3 regions of the Rhodoplanes azumiensis genome follow, and region 2 is predicted to be linked to each of the others. Evidence: predicted binding sites of a transcription regulator. Region 2 holds the regulator's gene; each other region holds the start of a gene.
What was found. The regulator LexA, encoded in region 2, represses DNA repair genes until DNA is damaged. The targets are predictions, from matches to a motif close to TGTTCNNNNTGTGTTCNG.
Positions count from the first base shown of each region.

Region 1: a site for LexA is predicted at 2,098-2,115, ahead of ACFSOX_RS16540 (YifB family Mg chelatase-like AAA ATPase). Genes of this name have one in related genera too.
Region 3: a site for LexA is predicted at 4,734-4,751, ahead of recA (recombinase RecA). Genes of this name have one in related genera too.

Region 1 covers NZ_JBHUIW010000020.1:36,400-42,950, forward strand. Annotated here, with positions in the region: gene ACFSOX_RS16535 (response regulator) at 1-290, opposite strand, end outside; gene ACFSOX_RS16540 (YifB family Mg chelatase-like AAA ATPase) at 502-2,040, opposite strand; gene ACFSOX_RS16545 (hypothetical protein) at 2,148-2,348, opposite strand; gene glgA (glycogen synthase GlgA) at 2,526-3,986, opposite strand; gene glgC (glucose-1-phosphate adenylyltransferase) at 3,983-5,200, opposite strand; gene glgP (alpha-glucan family phosphorylase) at 5,372-6,551, opposite strand, start outside.
Region 2 covers NZ_JBHUIW010000012.1:39,762-46,312, reverse strand. Annotated here, with positions in the region: gene uvrA (excinuclease ABC subunit UvrA) at 1-1,434, opposite strand, end outside; gene lexA (transcriptional repressor LexA) at 1,942-2,658, opposite strand; gene ACFSOX_RS11870 (molybdopterin molybdotransferase MoeA) at 2,902-4,119, opposite strand; gene moaC (cyclic pyranopterin monophosphate synthase MoaC) at 4,119-4,661, opposite strand; gene trpC (indole-3-glycerol phosphate synthase TrpC) at 4,709-5,524, opposite strand; gene trpD (anthranilate phosphoribosyltransferase) at 5,571-6,551, opposite strand, start outside.
Region 3 covers NZ_JBHUIW010000018.1:86,525-93,075, forward strand. Annotated here, with positions in the region: gene ACFSOX_RS15610 (hypothetical protein) at 1-728, opposite strand, end outside; gene ACFSOX_RS15615 (hypothetical protein) at 867-2,897, opposite strand; gene recA (recombinase RecA) at 3,567-4,649, opposite strand; gene ACFSOX_RS15625 (helix-turn-helix domain-containing protein) at 5,041-5,571, opposite strand; gene ACFSOX_RS15630 (helix-turn-helix domain-containing protein) at 5,849-6,551, shown strand, end outside.

The DNA.
Region 1 (6,551 bases), on a different contig from region 2:
GTCTTCAGATCCAGGGCGGCGACGGCGTGCAGCACCTCGGCGCCGCCGTGGCAGCCGAGTGTGAGATCGAGGCTGATCAGCGTGAAGGTGTGCCGCTCCAGCAGGGCGACGGCCTGCTCGTAGGACGCGGCGTCGACGACGTGATAGCCGGCCCGCTGCGCCACCCGGCCGATGATCATCCGGTGGACGGTGTCGTCGTCGATGACGAGGAGCGACGGCATCGGCGGTCCGCCGGCCGTGCCGGGCTCGGTTTCGGCCTGCGCTGAGTTCGGCTCGCTGCGGTCCGGCATCCTGCGTCCCCGACGTCTTGCCTCGTCGCCCATCGTGGCAAGGAAGCGGAAAGATTCGATTAAACCAGGGGTGGCGGTCAATACGCCCGTCACAGCCCGAACAGGCGAGGAATCGATCTAGCCTGAACCGGCGAGGGCGCCGCGCGAAGGGACGGGGTCGCGTCGTCGCGCCGGCGCGCCTCGCCGGAGGACAGCGGACGGGCAAAAACGCTCAGGCGGCGCGGCGCACCTCGTCGACGCGCGTCCGATAGGCGAGCGCCTCGGCGACGTGGACGCGGCCGACCCGCTCGGCCCCGGCGAGGTCGGCGAGCGTGCGGGCGACCCGCAGCACCCGGTGATAGCCGCGCGCCGACAGCCGCATCGCGTCGGCGGCCTCGCGGATCAGCGCGAGCCCGGCCTTGTCGGGGGTCGCGACCTCCTCCAGGAGGCCGCCCTGTGCCTGCGCGTTGGTGCGCACATGCGGAAAGCCGAGCGCCTCGTAGCGCTGCGCCTGCAGCTCGCGCGCCAGCGCCACCCGGGCCGCGACCGCGGCGCTGCCTTCGGTGGCCGGGGGCAGCGCAAGGTCGGCGGCGCTCACCGCCGGGATATCGACATGCAGATCGATGCGGTCGAGCAGCGGGCCGGAAAGGCGGCCCTGATACTCGGCCGTGCAGCGCGCGATCGGCCCCCGCCGGCAGGCGAAGCCGGGCTCTCCGGCGCGGCCGCATTTGCACGGGTTCATGGCGGCGACCAGCATGAAGCGGGCCGGATAGGTGACCCGGTGATTGACCCGGGCGATCGCCACCTCGCCGGTCTCCAGCGGCTGGCGCAGCGATTCGAGCACCCGCGGCTCGAACTCCGGCAGCTCGTCGAGGAACAGGACGCCGTTGTGGGCGAGCGAGATCTCGCCGGGCCGTGCCTTCAGGCCACCGCCGACCAGGGCCGGCATCGAGGCGGAGTGGTGCGGGCTGCGGAACGGCCGTCGGTCGCTGAGCGCTCCGTCGCGGATCTCGCCCGCGACCGAGGCGATCATCGACACCTCCAGGAGCTCGACCGGCGACAGCGGCGGCAGGATCGACGGCAGCCGCGCGGCGAGCATCGACTTGCCGGCCCCCGGCGGGCCGATCATCAGCATGTTGTGGCCGCCGGCCGCGGCGATCTCGAGGGCCCGCTTGGCGTTCTCCTGGCCCTTGATGTCGGCGAGGTCGGGGAGCGCGGCCGCCGCCGCGCGAATCCGCGGCTGCGGCCGCGTGAGCACCTGCGTGCCCTTGAAGTGATTGGCCAACTGGATCAGCGAGCCGGCCGCGACGATCGTCATGTCGGGACTCGCCCAGGCGGCCTCCGGGCCGCAGGCGGCCGGGCAGATCAGCGCGTCGCCGCGCGCGTTGGCGGCGATCGCGGTCGGCAGCACGCCGGCGACCGCGGCGATCGAGCCGTCGAGCCCGAGCTCGCCCAGCACCGTGTAGCCGTCGAGCGCGTCGGGCGGGATCGCCCCGATGGCACCCATCAGGCCGAGCGCGATCGGGAGATCGTAATGGCTGCCCTCCTTGGGCAGGTCGGCCGGGGCGAGGTTGACGGTGATGCGCCGCGCCGGCAGCGCGAGCCCCGACGCGACCAGCGCCGCCCGCACCCTTTCGCGCGCCTCCGAGACGGCCTTGTCGGGCAGGCCGACCACGTTGAAGGCCGGCAAGCCAGGGGCGACCTGAACCTGGACGTCGACGGCCCGCGCCTCGATGCCCTCGAACGCCACGGTCGTCACCCGCTGCACCATGCCACCGCCCCCGAACTCGGAATGCCCGCCAGGGTAGCAGGGTGTCGTCGGTGCGGCAAGAACAATTAGGGAACAGCGCGGGAGGGCGACCGGCGGCGCCCCGCCGGTCAGTTCAGCCCGGAGCGCGGATAGACGAAGGCGAGGAGCGTCAGCAGGGACGAGCCGAGCACCGCGCCGGCGGGGAGCGGATTGCTGGCGACGACGTTGAAGAGGGTGAGGCCGAGGTCGTGCATCGGAAAGCCGTCATTGGCGCGGGTGGGCCGGCCGGAGGCCGGATCGTCGAGCGCGTGCGGGGTCCGATCGAACAACCAGGCGACGTCGTGTGCTCGTCCAGGAGCCCCTGTCTACATCAAGGATGTCGCCGAACCGTGAATCGCGCCGGCATGGCCGTCCTGCGGCGGCCGCCATGCGTTTCGGGGAGGGCTCGATGAGCAGAGGCGGTGCCGCGGGGGCTTCCGCCCGAGGTGGATCCACGGGTCGGACGCCTACCGCCGCCGCTCGGCCATCAGGGCGCGGTAGAGGGTGGCGTAGCGCCGGGCGGAGCGGCGCCAGGAGACGTCGGCCCGCATGGCGTTGCGCTGGACGCGGCGCCAGACCTTGCCGTTGCGCCACAGCGCGGTGGCGCGCAGGACCGCCGCCTCCAGCATGCCGATGGTCGGGCGGAACTGGATGCCGGTGCCGACTCCCTCGGCGATCGCCATGTCGTTGCAGTCGATCACGGTGTCGACGAGCCCACCGACATGGCTGACCACCGGCACGGTCCCGTAGCGCAGCGCGCACATCTGCGACAGCCCGCACGGCTCGAAGCGCGACGGCATCAGGAGGGCGTCGGCGCCGGCCTGGATCAGATGAGCGAGCGCCTCGTCGTAGCCGATCACGCAGGCGACGCGGCCCGGATGGATGCGGGCGGCGTCCAAGAACGCCTGCTGCAGGTTGCGCTCGCCGGAGCCGAGCACGACGAGCTGCGAGCCGGTGGCGAGCAGCGTCGGCAGCACCTCGACCAGCATGTCGAGGCCCTTCTGCCAGGTCAGCCGGCTGACCACGCCGAACAAGAGCGCGTCGTCGGTGGCGAGCCCCATGCGCTTCTTCAGCTCCGCCTTGTTGGCGATGCGCGGCGCGATTCGACGGGCGTCGAAGGTGGCGGCGATCAGCGGATCGCGGCCCGGATTCCACACCGTGTCGTCGATGCCGTTGAGGATGCCGGAGAGCCGCTCGGTGCGGCCGCGCAGGAGCCCGTCGAGGCCCATGCCGAACTCGCGGGTGCGGATCTCGGCCGCGTAGGTCGGCGACACCGTGGTGATCCAGTCCGAGAGCGCGAGGCCGGCCTTGAGGAAGCCGATCTCGCCGTGGAACTCGACCCCGTCGATCGAGAACGCCGGCGGCGGCAGCGCCAGGGCGGACAGGAGCGACGCCGGGAACAGGCCCTGGAAGGCGAGGTTGTGCACCGTCATCACGGTGCGGGGCCGGCGCTCGAACCGGTAGCGCAGATAGGCGGCCGAAAGCCCCGCCTGCCAGTCGTGGGCGTGCAGCACGTCCGGCCGGAAGGCCGGCACCTCGCCGGCGCCGAGTCGCGCCGCCATCAGGCCGAGCGCGCCGAACCGGATCGCGTTGTCGGGCCAGTCGCGGCCGTCCGCCGCCATGTAGGGATTGCCGGGCCGGTCGTAGAGATGCGGCGCGTCGATGACGATCAGCTCGAGCTGCCTGGCGCGGCCGTGCAGGAGGCGGGCCGGGCCGCCGAACAGGTCGTCGACGGCGAGGATCGGGCTCACGTCGCGCAGCGCCGCCATCACGTCCGGATAGCCGGGGATCAGCGTGACGGTGCGGACGTTCTCGGGGGCGAGCGCCGCCGGCAGTGCGCCGGCGACGTCGGCGAGACCCCCGGTCTTCACGAAGGGGAAAATCTCGGAGACGACGGACAGGACGTGGATCGGCGTCGCTGCGATCACAACCGATCGATCATCTGCTGGGTGATGAGACAGATGCCGTCCTCGGTGCGACGGAACCTGTCGGCGTCGAGCTCGGGATCTTCGCCGACGACGAGCTTGGGCGGGATCACGGTGCCCTTGTCGATCACGACGTTGCGCAGCCGCGCCCCGCGCCCGATGTCGACCTGCGGGAGGATCACCGAGTTCTCGACGAAGGCATAGGAGTGCACGCGCGCTCCGGTGCCGACCAGCGAGCGCCGGATCGAGGCGCCCGAGATGATGCAGCCCCCGGCGACCAGCGAGGCGATCGCGGTGCCGCGGCGGCCCTGCTCGTCGTGCACGAACTTGGCCGGCGGCGTGATCTCGGCATAGGTCCAGATCGGCCAGTTGTGGTCGAACAGGTCGAGCTGCGGCACCACGGCGGTGAGGTCGATGTTCGCTTCCCAGTAGGCCCCGATGGTGCCGACGTCGCGCCAGTAGACGGCCGTCTCCTCGCGCGAGCGCACGCAGGAGCGCGAGAACGGATGCGCCACCGCCTTTCCGTACTTGACCAGATACGGGACGATGTCTTTGCCGAAGTCGTGCGTCGAGTGCGGATCCTGGGCGTCGCGGCGCACCTGGTCGATCAGGAACTTGGTGTTGAAGACGTAGATGCCCATGCTGGCCAGCGCCAGCTCCGGGTTGCCCGGCATGTGCGGCGGCTTCGGCGGCTTCTCGACGAAGTCGACGACGACGTCGTTCTCGTCGACGTGCAGGACGCCGAAATGGACCGCCTGCTTGAGCGGCACCTCGATGGTCGCGATGGTGATGTCGGCCTTCTGCTCCACGTGCTGCTGGAGCATCGGCTCGTAGTCCATCTTGTAGATGTGGTCGCCGGCGAGCAGGACGATGAACTCGGGATTGTAGCTCTCGATGATGTCGAGGTTCTGGTAGACGGCGTCAGCCGTGCCGGCATACCAGCTGGCGCCGGCGATGCGCTGGCTCGCCGGCAGGATGTCGAAGCTCTCGTTTCGCTCGGGGCGGAAGAAGTTCCAGCCGCGCTGCATGTGGCGGATCAGGCTGTGCGCCTTGTACTGGGTCGCCACCGCGATGCGGCGGATGCCCGAGTTGAGCGCGTTGGACAACGTGAAGTCGATGATCCGGGACTTGCCGCCGAAATAGACCGCCGGCTTGGCGCGGTTGTCGCACAGCTCGTGCAGCCGGCTGCCGCGGCCGCCGGCCAGCACATAGGCCATGGCGGAACGGGCGAACGGCCCCGGCGTGGAATGTACAATCGGCACGGAATTGCCTCGTTCAGGTTGCGAAACGCATCGTCGAAATCTCCCGGCCGGGTCGCCCGCGCAGGACCGGCCCGCGCGGCGCCTCCGGTATCACGTGACCGACGCCGGCAGGGCCGGCGCATCCGGCTAGGAGCGCAGATAGGCCTCCGTCGAGTAGCGCCGCATCATGCGGGCCGAGTTGAACACCGCACCGATCTTGGCGATCGTCTGCTGCATCATCCAGATCCACCGCGCCCGATCGTCGTGATAGAGCGGCAGCACGGTCGATTCGAGCTTGTCGTACATGGCGGCGGCGTGCGCCTCGGGCGACGGGTCGCTGCCGTCGCTACCGATCGCCCAGCCGGTCACGCCTTCCTCCCAGCCCTCGAGCCACCATCCGTCCAGCACGCTGAAGTTCAGGACGCCGTTGAACGCCGCCTTCATGCCGCTCGTCCCCGACGCCTCGAGCGGGGGCACCGGATTGTTCAGCCATACGTCGCAGCCGGAGACGAGCTTCATGGCGATGGCGATGCTGTAGTTTGGCAGGAACGCCATCGGAATGTCTTTGATCGATCTCATGTGCTGGTGGATCGCCCGGATGCGCGCCTTGCCTTCGAAGTCGCGCGGATGGGCCTTGCCGGCCATCACCACCTGGAACCGGCGCCCACCGGCGATCGCCTTGAGCCGTTCCACGTCGTGGAACAGGAGGTCGGGCCGCTTGTAGCCGGTCATCCGGCGGGCGAAGCCGATCAGCGGCACGTCGGGGTCCATCTCGACCCCGGTGGTCGTCCGCACGTGCTCGATCAGCTCGCGCTTGGCGCGCTGGTGGGCGTCCCACAGGGCGTCGGGCGGCACCTGGTCGGCCTTGAGAAGATCTTCGAGCTCGTAGGCCCAGTGCGGCGCGATCGGCTTGAACAGGTCGGCGATCGCCGGATGCATCCACATCGGCACGTGCGCGCCGTTGGTGACGGTGCGGATCTTGTAGGCCGGGAACATCTTCTGCGCCGTCTCGGCGTGCCGCCGGGCGACGCCGTTGGCGTAGCGCGACAGGTTGAGCGCGAGCTGCGTCATGTTGAGATGGTCCGGACCGGCGAGCAGCTTGAGCTGATCGATCTCGATCAGGTCGCCGACGATCGCCTGCACGTCCTCGTAGGAGAACCGGTCGTGGCCGGCCTCGACGGGCGTGTGGGTGGTGAACACGCACTTCTCGCGCACCGCGTGGACGTCGTAGCTGAACGGCTCGGGGATCCCGGGAATGCGGTTGATGCGGTGCTGGTCGAGCAGGGCCAGCGACAGGAACGCCGCGTGGCCTTCGTTGAGATGATAG
Region 2 (6,551 bases):
CTTCGGCAGGGCGGAGAACCATTCGCCGGCGCCTCGCACCGACATCGCCGACACCTCGCCGATATGCCGGCCGTCGACCTTCACGGCCATGGCCTCGGGCTTGAGGCGGTGGCCGTCACACGATGCGCACGGGATGGCCGTGAAGTACTTCGAGATCTCCTCGCGCGCCCACTCGCTGTCGGTCTCGCGCCAACGCCGCTCCAGATTGTTGACCACGCCCTCGAACGGCTTGTGGGTCGTGTAGGCCCGCATGCCGTCGTCGTAGACGAACTTGATCTCGTCCTCGCCGGAGCCGAACAGGATCGCGTCCTGGGCGCGTTTCGGCAGATCCTTCCACGGCGTGTCGAGCGTGAAGCGGTAGTGCTTGGCGAGCGCCTCCAGCGTCTGCCCGTAATAAGGCGACGACGACTTCGCCCACGGCGCGACGGCCCCGCGCTTGAGCGACACGCCGCGGTCCGGCACCACGAGATCCGGGTCGATCTTCTGGTCGAGGCCGAGGCCGCCACAGGCCGGGCAGGCGCCGTGCGGCGAGTTGAACGAGAACAGCCGCGGCTCGATCTCGGAGATCGTGAAGCCCGACACCGGGCAGGCGAATTTCTCGGAGAAGATCAGGCGCTCCGGCCCGCTCTGGTCGTGGATCTTGGCGGTCCTCTTGGCCGCCGCGGTGGCCGCGGTGTCGTCCGCGAACTCCACCACGGCGATGCCGTCGGCGAGCTTCAGCGCGGTCTCGAAGGATTCGGCGAGCCTCGTCGCGATGTCGGGACGTACGACGATGCGGTCCACCACCACGTCGATGTCGTGCTTGAACTTCTTGTCGAGCGCCGGCGCCGAGGCGATCTCGTGGAAGGCGCCGTCGATCTTGACCCGCTGGAACCCCTTCTTGAGGAGCTCGGCCAGCTCCTTCTTGTACTCGCCCTTGCGGCCGCGCACGAGCGGCGCCAGCAGATAGAGCCGCGTCCCCTCCGGCAGCGCCATCACCCGGTCGACCATCTGGGACACGGTCTGGCTCTCGATCGGGAGACCGGTCGCCGGCGAGTAGGGCACGCCGACGCGCGCCCACAGGAGACGCATGTAGTCGTAGATCTCGGTGACGGTGCCGACCGTCGAGCGCGGGTTCTTGGAGGTGGTCTTCTGCTCGATCGAGATGGCGGGGGAGAGGCCGTCGATCTGGTCGACGTCCGGCTTCTGCATCATCTCGAGGAACTGGCGCGCATAGGCCGACAGCGACTCGACGTAGCGGCGCTGGCCCTCGGCATAGATGGTGTCGAAGGCGAGCGAGGATTTGCCCGAGCCCGACAGGCCGGTGAAGACGACGAGCTTGTCGCGCGGCAGGTCGACGTCGACGTTCTTCAGATTGTGCTCGCGCGCCCCCCGGATGGAGATCAACCGCCCGTCGGGGCGGCGGGAGCGCGACGTCTCGCTTCGATCGGTCATACGGAGTCCAGACAACGGCGTGCGGTCACGAATCTTGCGGTCACGGGCCTTGCGGTCACGGGCCTTGCGGTCATGGTCCGAGTCAGGGTCCAAGTCACGGTCCGAGTCACGGTCCGAGTCACGGCTCGGCCGCGGGTCGGCGGGCGGCCGCGGCGGGCTCGGAACGTAGAAAGAACGCCGGGCGAGCACCAGCGAAAAGCGCGCTCCCGGCGGTCCCCGGCACCCTGCCGACGGCTTTGCGGTACGATCATGGCACGCGGGCCGGATCACCGCGCCGGCGCGGATCCATGGTGGTGGCCGCCGGGGCCGGTGCCCCCGGTGCCCCAACTCGCGCCGGCGTTCGGCGCGCCCGTGCCGCACCACCGCCGCGACGCACCCGAGGCGGCCGCCCACGGCCCATCTCGACATGCGGACGCGAGCGTCCGCATGGGCACGGATCGGCACGGGACGCCCCGGCGGACGATGCGGGCCTCCGCGTCGCGGCCGGCGCGGCCGGCGCAGGGCGGCTCAGTACCGCCGCATCAGGCCGACGAGCTTGCCCTGGATGCGCACCCGGTTGGGGGGAAGGATGCGCACCTCGTAGGAGGCGTTGGCGGGCTCCAGCGCGATCGAGGCGCCGCGGCGGCGGAAGCGCTTGAGCGTCGCCTCCTCCTCGTCGACCAGGGCGACGACGATGTCGCCCGTGTCGGCGTTCTCGGAGCGGCGGATCAGGGCGATGTCGCCGTCGAGGATGCCGGCGTCGATCATCGAATCGCCACGCACCTCGAGGGCGAAATGGTCGCCGGCGCTCAACAGCTCGGGCGGCACGTTGACGATCGAGCTCTTGGTCTGGATCGCCTCGATGGGGGTGCCGGCGGCGATCCGGCCCATCACCGGCACGGCGATCGGGCGGGCCGTGTCCTCGTCCTGCGGCTGCGGGGCGGGCGGGCGAACCCGGCCGAGATTGCCTTCGATGACGCTCGGCGTGAAGCCGCGGGCGCGGCCGCCCGCCATGACGCCGTGGCCGACCGATTCGGGCAGCTTGATCACCTCGATGGCGCGCGCCCGGTTGGGCAGGCGGCGGATGAAGCCGCGCTCCTCCAGGGCCGTGATCAGGCGGTGGATGCCGGACTTGGAGCGCAGGTCGAGCGCGTCCTTCATCTCGTCGAAGGACGGCGGCACGCCGCTTTCCTTCAGGCGTTCGTGGATGAACCGCAACAGCTCGAACTGCTTCCGCGTCAACATGCGTCGTCCCCCGGGGCTTGCTCAGGCAGTGCAACGCAGCCGCCTAAACAAATCATGAACATACCCTATCTGTTCGGCATGTGTTCCGCAACCTTTTAATGCCGGCCGGGGGAATCGACAGGTCACGGCGAATGTTGGTTAGCCCTAAGGCCTGGTTCAGGCGAGCAAAACCGTGCACCCGGGGGAACGCGAGCGCTGCGCCGGCCGATCGACCGTGTCCGATCGGCGCGGCGGCGCGGCCGGTCAGGCCGGCAGACGAATCACGCGGCAGGGGCCGCCGGCCGTGACGGCGGGCGCGTGCGGCGGCCGCATCAGCAGCCCGTCGGCGAGGCCGAGCGGGGCGAGCAGCGAGGAGTCCTGGTCCGTCACCGGCGTCGCGACGAGGCGGCCCTCGGCGTCGGTCGAGAGCGTCGCGCGCAGAAAATCGGCGCGCTCGTCGTTGGCCTTCAGGTCGGCGCCGGCGACCGCCGGCTCGTCCGCGATCGCGAGGTCGGCGCGGCCCTGCAGACGGCGCAGCAGCGGCACCAGAAACAGGACCGCGGTGACGAAGGCGGACACCGGATTGCCGGGCAGCCCGAGCACGTGGATGTCGCCCAGCCGTCCGCTCATCAGCGGCCGGCCGGGCCGCATGGCGATCTTCCAGAAGGCGAGCTGCATGCCCTCGGCCGCGAGCGCCGACTGGACGAGGTCGTAGTCGCCGACCGAGGCGCCGCCGGTCGTCACCAGCACGTCGACGTTTTCGGCGCGGGCGCGGCGGATCGCCGCGACGGTGTCGTCCAGCCGGTCCGGCACGATGCCGAGATCGAGCGTGTCGGCGCCCTCGTGGCGGGCCAGCGCCGCGATGGCGAAGCCGTTCGAGTAGACGATTTGTCCCGGCCCCGGAGGCGTACCGGGCGGCACCAGCTCGTCGCCGGTCGCCAGCAGCCCGACGCGGGGCCGCCGATGCACCGTCACGGCCGGGTGGTTCATGGCGGCGGCGAGTGCGAGGTCGCGCATCGACAGGCGGCGGCCCGCGCGGAGCAGAACCGTGCCGGTCGAAAAGTCGCGGCCACGGCTGCGGACGTGGCGGCCGCGCATGCCCGCGGCGGCCGAGAAGGTGACGGTGTCGCCGTCGCGGGTGGCGTTCTCCTGCACGACCACGGTGTCGGCGCCGGCCGGCATCACGCCCCCGGTGAAGATGCGGGCCGCTTCGCCTTGGCCGACCGTGCCGTCGAACGGCCGCCCGGCCGGCACCTCGCCGATCACCCGCAGCCGGGCGCCGGGCGCCGTCACGTCGGTGAACCGCACCGCGTAGCCGTCCATGGCGGAGACGTCGTCGGGCGGCTGGGTGCGCAGCGCCGCCAAGTCCGCGGCGAGCACGCGGCCGTGGGCGTCGCCGACCGGCACGTCCTCGGCCGGCAGCGGCACGGCCCGTTCCAGCACCCGGGCGAGGGCGTCGGCGACCGACAGGGGCGGCGCCATCAGGCGTCTCCGCCGTCGCCGACGGCTTGGTCGGTGCCGGGCTGGTCGGTGCCGGGCTGGTCGGCGCGAAAATGGCCGGACTTGCCGCCCTGCTTCTCCAGGAGCCGCACGCCCTCGATGCGCATGCCGCGCTCCACCGCCTTGACCATGTCGTAGATGGTGAGGCACGCGACCGAGACGGCGGTGAGCGCCTCCATCTCGACGCCGGTCTGGCCGGCGACCTGCACGGTCGCGGTCACGCGCAGGCCGGGCAGAGCGGGCTCGGGCGTGATCTCCACCTCGGCCTTGGTGATCATCAGCGGATGGCAGAGCGGGATCAGCTCGTGGGTCTTCTTGGCCGCCATGATGCCGGCGACGCGGGCGACGCCGAGCACGTCGCCCTTCCTGGCGTCGCCGCGCAGCACGAGATCGAGCGTCGCGGCCGTCATCACGACGCGGCCTTCGGCGACGGCGATGCGCTTCGTCGAGGCCTTGTCGGAGACGTCGACCATGCGGGCCTCGCCGCGCGCGCCGATATGGGTGAGCTGCGGCTCGTCGGTCATGCTGGGGTCCGGGTTGGTTCGCGGAACGGTGTGGTCGTCGGGCGCGATCACTCGGCCGCGGGCGCGGCGGCGCCGCGGCCGAGGAGCGCACGGGTCGCCGCCGTCACGTCGGCCTGACGCATCAGGCTCTCGCCGATCAGATAGGTCGAGATGCCGACGCGGGCGAGACGGGCGAGATCGGCGGGCGTGAAGATGCCGCTCTCGCCGACCAGCACGCGGTCCTTGGGCACCAGCGGCGCGAGCCGCTCGGAGACCTCGAGCTTCGTCTCGAAGGTCTTGAGGTCGCGGTTGTTGATGCCGAGGAGCCGCGAGGAGAGCTTCAGGGCGCGCTCCAGCTCGGTTTCGTCGTGGACCTCGATCAGCGCGTCCATGCCGTGCTCGGCCGCGGTCTCCTCCAGGTCGCGGGCGGTGCGATCGTCGACGGCCGCCATGATGATCAGGATGCAGTCGGCGCCGAGCGCGCGCGCCTCGACCACCTGATAGGGGTCGTAGAGGAAGTCCTTCCGGATCACCGGCAGCGCCGTCGCGGCGCGCGCCGCGATCAGATGGTCGGGACGGCCCTGGAAGCTCGGGCCGTCGGTCAGGACCGACAGGCAGGTGGCGCCGCCCGCCTCGTAGGCGCGGGCGAGCGCCGGCGGGTCGAAGTCGGCCCGGATCAGCCCGCGTGACGGGCTCGCCTTCTTGATCTCGGCGATCAGGGCGGGTTGCTGGCGGGCGAGCCGACGCTCGACGGCGCGCAGGAAGCCGCGCGGCGGCGTCGCCGCCTTCGCCACCTCGGCGACAGCGGCCCAAGGATGCGCCTTCTTGGCGGCGGCGATCTCGGTGCGCTTGTAGGCTTCGATCGTCTGCAGGATGTCGGCCATCGGGCTCACGCCTCGCGTTCGGGTCTTCGGGGCGTCACGTCCGGTCTCACGCGTTCGACACGGCGATCAGCCGGCCGAGGCTGCCCTCGGCGGCGCCGGTGTCGATCGACTGCGCCGCGAGCGCGACGCCGCTCGCCAAGTCCGCGGCCTTGCCGGCGACGACGAGCGCCGCGGCGGCGTTGAAGATCGCGACGTCGCGGTACGGTCCCTTGCGGCCCTCCAGCACGCCCTTGAGCGCGAGCGCATTGGCGGCGGCGTCGCCGCCGCGCAGCGCCTCCGGGACGGCGCGCGGCAGACCGACCTCCTCGGGCGTGATCTCGAAGGTGGTGACGGTGCCGTTCTCCAGTGCGGCGACGGCGGTCGGCCCTGCCGTCGTGATCTCGTCGAGCCCGTCCGAGCCGTGCACCACCAGGGCGCGCTCGGAGCCGAGATTCTTCAGCACATGGGCGAGCGGCTCGACCCAGTGGCGCGAGAACACGCCGACCATCTGGCGCTTCACGCCGGCCGGGTTCGACAGCGGCCCGAGCAGGTTGAAGATCGTGCGGGTGCCGAGCTCCACCCGGGTCGGCCCGACATGCTTCATCGCGGGGTGATGCACGGGCGCGAACATGAAGCCGATGCCGGCCTCGCGGATGCAGCGGCCGATCTGCTCCGGCGAGAGCTCGATGCGCACGCCGAGCGCGGCGAGCACGTCGGCGGCGCCCGACTTGGAGGAGAGCGCGCGGTTGCCGTGCTTGGCCACCGGCACGCCCGCGCCGGCGACCACGAAGGCCGCGCAGGTGGAGATGTTGAACGAGCCCGAGGCGTCGCCGCCGGTGCCGACCACGTCGACCGCATTCGGCGGCGCCTCGACCTTGAGCATCTTGGACCGCATCGCCGTGACGGCGCCGGTGATCTCCTCGACGGTCTCGCCGCGCACCCGCAGCGCCATCAGGAGCGCGCCCATCTGCGACGGGGTCGCCTCGCCCGACATCATCCGGGCGAACACCGCGGCGGCCTGCTCGCGGCTCAGCGGCGCACCCGTGGC
Region 3 (6,551 bases), on a different contig from region 2:
CACAGCGCGAGCGTCGCGACGACCAGCCCCCACGCCGCGCGCTGGTGAAAGAAGAGGAGCGTCAGCACGACGCCGAGCAGGCGCCAGCGGCCGGTGTCGGCCGGCTCCTCCTCGGCGCGCGCATAGGCGAGCAGCGCCGCCGCGGTCAGCGCGGCGCCGAGCCCCTCCGGCACGACGTCGGAGCCGAGCAACGCGAAGGCGGGGCTCGCCAGCGTCAGCGCCGCCGCGACGGCCGCCGCCGTGATGCCGCGAATCGCGTCGGAGAACAGGCTTCGGGCCAGCACGGCGGCGAGCACCGCGGTCGCCGCCCAGCCGGCGAGGCTCGGCAGGATCCCCAACCGATGGTCGAGCCCGCCGGCGAGCAGCACGCCGGACAGCATCAACCCGTGCAGGGGCGACCAGCCGAGGGCCTTCCACAGATGGTCGAGGACGGCGAGCGGATCGAGGCCGCGCAGCGCGATCGCGAGGTCGAGCCCGAACCCGAAATGGCCGTTGCGGTCGTGCAGGGGATTCGCCCACAGCGGGTCGGGATCGGCGTGATAGGCCGTGAACAGGGTCGTCGCGATCACGGCGGCCACGAAGGCCGTGACGGCGGCGACGGCGAGATCGATCCAGGCGGACGCCGCGCCACCGGGGCGGCGCCCCCCGCGCGGTCCGGTCCCGGGCCGCGGCGGCCGGGACGTGATGCGGTCCGGGCCGACGAGCGGCGGCGCCGTTCGTGATGTCACCGGCTGCTCCTTGTCGCGCTGCGGTTCGTGTCGCGCGTGCGGTTCGCCCATAGCAGAGCGGGACCGCCGACGCCCCGCCTTTTGCGGCCCATGAACAGGATTCGCGCCGTCGGCACGGGCCGGGGCGAAGGTCTTTCCTCACCGCCGCTCCCACACCGACACGGTCGCCGAGAAGGCCGGCACGGCGACGCGTCCGCGCGGCACGTACCGGGTCTGCGTCGCCAGGGCGTCGATGGCGCCGGCGAAGCCCGGCTCCTTCATGTGGAGGGCCGACATCGGGATATCGGCGACGAGCAGGCGATCGGCCGGGGTGGTCGCGAGCCAGCCGGCGACCTCGCGGGCCACCGCCTCGCGCGACGATCCGCTCGTCATCCATGGGGTGGTGACCGGCACGGCGCAGCGGCAAACGACGCGCAGGGCCCAGGCGAAGAAGGGCGTGCGGCCCGTGCTCGAGACCACGCCGATCGTGCGGGCGCCGACGAGCTCCGGCAAGAGCGGGGTCACCAGCGCGAGCGTGGACGGGCTGGTCTCCCGGATGGCGACGGCGCGCGCCGCCGCCGACGGCGGCCCGGGCAGCGTCACGGCGGCGACCAGGGCGCCGGCCGACACGGCGGTTCCGGCGACCATCGCGCCGGCCGGCCAGCGGCGCGCCAGGGCGGCGACCAGGACACCGGCGCCGACGCCCGCCCCGACCCACCAGGCGAACAGCCAGGAGGCGAGGAAGCGGGCCTGATGATGCGGATGGACGATCACGCCGGCCGTGCCCACCAGAGCGAGGGCGATCACGGCGCGCCCCCCGGGCGGCCAGCGCCGCTTGAAGACGAGCGCGGTCGCGAACAGCACCAGCGTCGCGACCGCGACGGTGGGGGTCGCGTGAAACCCGTCGGCCGCCGCGGTCGCGTAGAAGCGCGCGGTGCTCAACGGCTCGAAGGTGGCGTCGGCCGGCCCGTTCGCCGGACTGACGAACCACAGGAAGCCGGGCAGGCGCTTGGGGATCAGGAACGACACGGCGACCGGCAGGACGTGCCAGGCGAGGATCGCCCGGCCCGGCACGCCGAGCGCCGAGGCCAGGCGATCGCGGTGCCGCCGCCACGCCACGACGGCGCGGGCGAACAGGAGCGCATAGGCGACGGTGACGAGGTTTTCGGGAGGATAGAGCGACACGGGCCGACCGAACAGGTCGAGGCTGGTCGGCCCCCGGCGATAGATCACGGCCACCAGCACGGCGACGCCGAGCGCGGCGATCAGCAGTGGGTCGGTCGAAAGGCGCGTGACGACGCGGCCGGGGCGCAGCGCGCGGACCGGCCCGACGGCCGCGCGGGCGCGGCGGACGAGCCCGACGCCGGACTCGATCGCCACCGTGACGACGAGGCTCGCGACCACCAGGCCCCAATAGTTGCCCTTGTGGAAGAACAGCACCGTGAGGACGAGGCCGAGCATGCGCCAGCGCCGGACGGCCTCGCCGACCCCGCTCTCGGTGCCGCTCTCGGTCCCGGCGTCGGTGCCGGTGCCGTGGTGGCGCGGCGTCTCCATGGCGCGCAGAAAGCAGAGGAGCGTCAGCGCCGACAAGGCGGCGCCGAGCGTCTCCAGCATCACGTCCGACCCCAAGAGCGCGAAGGCCGGGGCCGACAGCGCGAGCGCACCGGCGACCGCGGCGGCGACCGCTCCGGCCGGCCCGGCCGACGGCGATCCGGCGCCGGGCGGCACGGCGCCGGACGGCGCCCCGGGAGACGTCTCGACCAGGCGACGCGCCAGCACGGCGGTCAGCACGACCGTCAGGATCCAGCCGAGCAGCGCCGGCACGATCGCGAGGCGCAGGTCCGGGCCGCCGGGGAGCATCACGGCGGCGAGCAAGAGCCCGTTGACGGGCGGCCACACGACGGATCGGGACAGATGCGAGACGAAGCCGCCGAGGTCGCCGGTGCGCAGCGCCAGGGCGAGATCGAGGCCAAAGCCGAAATGGCCGTCGCGGTCGTGGTGAACATCGGTCCACAGCGTCTCGGGCGCCCACCAGTAGGCCCGGAGCATGGCGGCGGCGAGGGCGAGAGCGAGGGCCGCGACGACGAGGACGGCCAGCCGGCCGGCCCAACGCGGTGCCGGCGTGGCGGGGGCGGCGGACGGCGGGCGCGACGACGATCGTGCCGCGGTGAAAGGCAGATCGCCGAGCACGGCGGGCGACGCGCCGGGCGGAGCGAAAGCCGCCGATGCGGACGGGGCGTGCGCTGCGGCCGATGCGGCCGATGCGGCAGGCGCGGCCGGCGCGGCCCGGACGGGCGAGGCGCAAGCCGTGGATCGTTCGCCCGCACCGGCCGAGGCGCCTGGTGCTCGGGCGAGCCGCGCCGGAGCGAGCGGAGGAGCCGGCTGAGGAGATCGCGGCCGCGACGGCCGGTGAGACGATATCGGCATCGCGTCGGACTAGCCGAGCGGTGACGCGCCGGCAATCGGACTTTCACGACGAACCGGCACGCGCGCCGACCGCTCGCGTGTCGGAGCGGGGCGCATGCCGGGGTACGTCGCGGGGTTTCGACACAGGGGCCGAACCGGGGCGCGAAGCAGGATCAGAAGCAGGGACCGAACGTCTCCGCCCCGCACGATCGCGAAATCGCCGGGCGGAGACGTCCGCTGGCCATCCCACCACGGAGGCTCAGCTCTCGAAACACGGCGCCGGACCCACGGCGCTCGCAACCAAACGTTCCGACGAGGGCGTCCGAAAAGGCTCGAACGAACGCCCTCGAAGCGCTGCGAAGCGCGCTCCGTCCCCGGGGAGGGAGCGCGCTTCGATGATCTCGTCGCGGCCGGCGCCGCACCGGGCGGCACCGCTCACCGCCGCCGCGGTGCCTACTCCTCGGCCCCCTCGTCGTCGTCCTCCTCGGGCTCGCCGGCGAGGATCTGCTCGGCGATCAGGCCGGCGTTCTGGCGCACCGCCTGCTCGATCTTGGCGGCGACGTCGGGATTGTTGCGCAGGAACGTCTTGGCGTTCTCGCGACCCTGGCCGATGCGGGTCGAGTCGTAGGAGAACCAGGCGCCCGACTTCTCGACGATCCCGGCCTTGACGCCGAGGTCGATGATCTCGCCGAGCTTGGACACGCCCTCGCCGTACATGATGTCGAACTCGACCTGCTTGAACGGCGGCGCGAGCTTGTTCTTCACCACCTTGACGCGGGTCTGGTTGCCGATGACCTCCTCGCGCTCCTTGATGGCGCCGATGCGCCGGATGTCGAGGCGCACCGAGGCGTAGAACTTGAGCGCGTTGCCGCCCGTCGTGGTCTCGGGCGAGCCGTACATCACGCCGATCTTCATGCGGATCTGGTTGATGAAGATCACCATGGTGTTGGAGCGGCTGATCGACGCCGTGAGCTTGCGCAGCGCCTGGCTCATCAACCGGGCCTGCATGCCGGGCTGGGCGTCGCCCATGTCGCCCTCGAGCTCGGCGCGCGGCACCAGGGCGGCGACCGAATCGACCACCAGCACGTCGACGGCGCCGGAGCGCACCAGCGTGTCGGCGATCTCCAGCGCCTGCTCGCCGGCGTCCGGCTGCGAGATCAGGAGGTCGTCGAGATTGACGCCGAGCTTGCGGGCATAGACCGGGTCGAGCGCGTGCTCGGCGTCGACGAAGGCGCAGATGCCGCCCTTCTTCTGCGCCTCGGCGACGGTGTGGAGAGCGAGCGTCGTCTTGCCCGAGGATTCGGGGCCGAAGATCTCCACCACGCGGCCGCGCGGCAGCCCGCCGACGCCCAGCGCGATGTCGAGGCCGAGCGAGCCGGTCGACACCGTCTCCACCTCGAGCGGCTTGGTCGACTTGCCGAGCCGCATGATCGAGCCCTTGCCGAAAGCGCGCTCGATCTGGGTGAGCGCGGCATCGAGGGCCTTGGTCTTGTCCATGGAGGTATTCTCAACGACTCGCAGGGGGGCCGACGCCATCAACGCCTCCTCTATGCCCGGGATTCGGAGGGCCGACAACGCAGGCCGCGCCTCCATGATCTAGACCGTACATCATCTGTTCTCAGTTCGCAATATGTTCTCTTTTCGTCCGTCATTCGGGCTCGCGATGGAAGCGAAAACGCTCTTTGTCCGCGCGTGAAACAATTATTTGTCCGCGGCAGATCAACCAAGCTACTGATATTCCAGCGGTTCCGTTGTCATAATAGGATCCTCACTTGGTCACCCTGGATTGTGGCAGGATGACGGCGGACACAGAATGTCTGCAAACACCCTAAGTCATTCGGCGCGCTAACAAAAAAGAGGGCATAGAGAGGAACCATCGCCGCCGAATCGATCGCGCGGCGGGGAGGTGGGGAACCGAGTGGGGAACTCAGTCCCGCGGAAAGAGGCCCGCACGAGCAAGCCGCTCGTTGTCGGCGTCGCCAGGGGAAATGCTGCCTTTGCCGAGCCATGCCTGTTCGGTGCGGATATCTAGGTACTTCTCGCGCACGTACTCGGCCAAGAAGATCAAAATTGTCCCGCGAAGAGACCGTGCAGCATCGCCCGGCGAATGCACCTCCTCGCCAATCGACCTCACTGTGACCTTACGGTTTTGATCAATATGCAGGAGTGACGTGACCTCTTCGCCTAACACGTCCTCAAGAGCACCCTTCAATGAAATAGAATCGAGATCAAGCCCACCAAAGAGAAGAAGATCGGCCTCAATGCAAAGAACATCGCAGCATTTTACTATAAATGCGATCGGCAACGACACCTTTCCAGTCAAATAGTTTTGCACGGTTCTATACGGCAACCCGCTCTTTTCGCTCAACTCCCGGATCGTTACATCACGACGCTTCATCAAAACACGGATGCGCTCGGCAACCCGCTGATCCGACGTGTCTCGATCCGGCTTGAACATGCTTGACCATGCACACGATCGTGTGCATTCTCCGCTTCATGATGCACCAAATCATGTACAAGCCCAAGCTCGCCGTCGTCGGCTCACCCGAGCTGTACAATATGGTGAGGGCGGCTTTCGTATCTCGCGGCACCTCGTTGAACGCGTGGTGTAAAGCAAATGGGCATAACCGGCAAACGGTCGAGCGCGCACTGAAAGGAGAAAGGTTCAACCCGCGATCTCTTGAGCTTCGCAGCAAAATAGTTGATGAATTATTCTGTTCGGAGAGCAATGCGTGATGGCTTACATCACGTCGAGACAGCTTTCCGAGGTCGCTGGGGTAACGCAGCGCGCGTGTAAGAAAGCACTACGGGCCGCGCTCAACTTCGGAACACCCTGGCGCGAAGCGCACCTGTCTGTCCGATTCTGTCATGGGGCGAAAGGCGGAGGTCGCTCTGGGGCTTCTTACGAAGTTCTTCTCTCATCTCTGCCGGTCGATATCCAACAGGCTTGGAAGGCCCTTCAAACCCGCTCCAAAGCCTCGTCTGCGCCCGCCCTTCGTGACGATCGGCCCGGCCTCGCGTCGTACCGGCTGCACCTGATTCAGCCCGCCCTGGTCCATCCTCCCCGAAGCAGGGAGCGGGCCGCGGCGGTCCGGACGATCGCCGAGACGACGCGCATCGGGCCGGACGGCCAGCCGCTCCCGCAGTCCCTTTCCACCAAGACGGTCCAGCGGTGGATCGCCGCCTATGAAGCGCAGGGCGTCGCCGGCCTGATGCCGCGCGCTCGGCGCGACAAGGGCGAGCGCCGGGTGGTGATCTCTCAGGCGTGGTTCGCCAAGGCGCGCGCGTACCTCCACTCCGTAGCCGTCGCCCGGATCGACGACGAGCTGCGGGCCTATGTCCGATCGATGCACGCTGCGGGTGAGACACCCGGGCGCATTCTGTTCCGCACCGGCATGAAGCTCCGGGAGCTGTCGGCCGCCGCCGGCATGCCGGTCG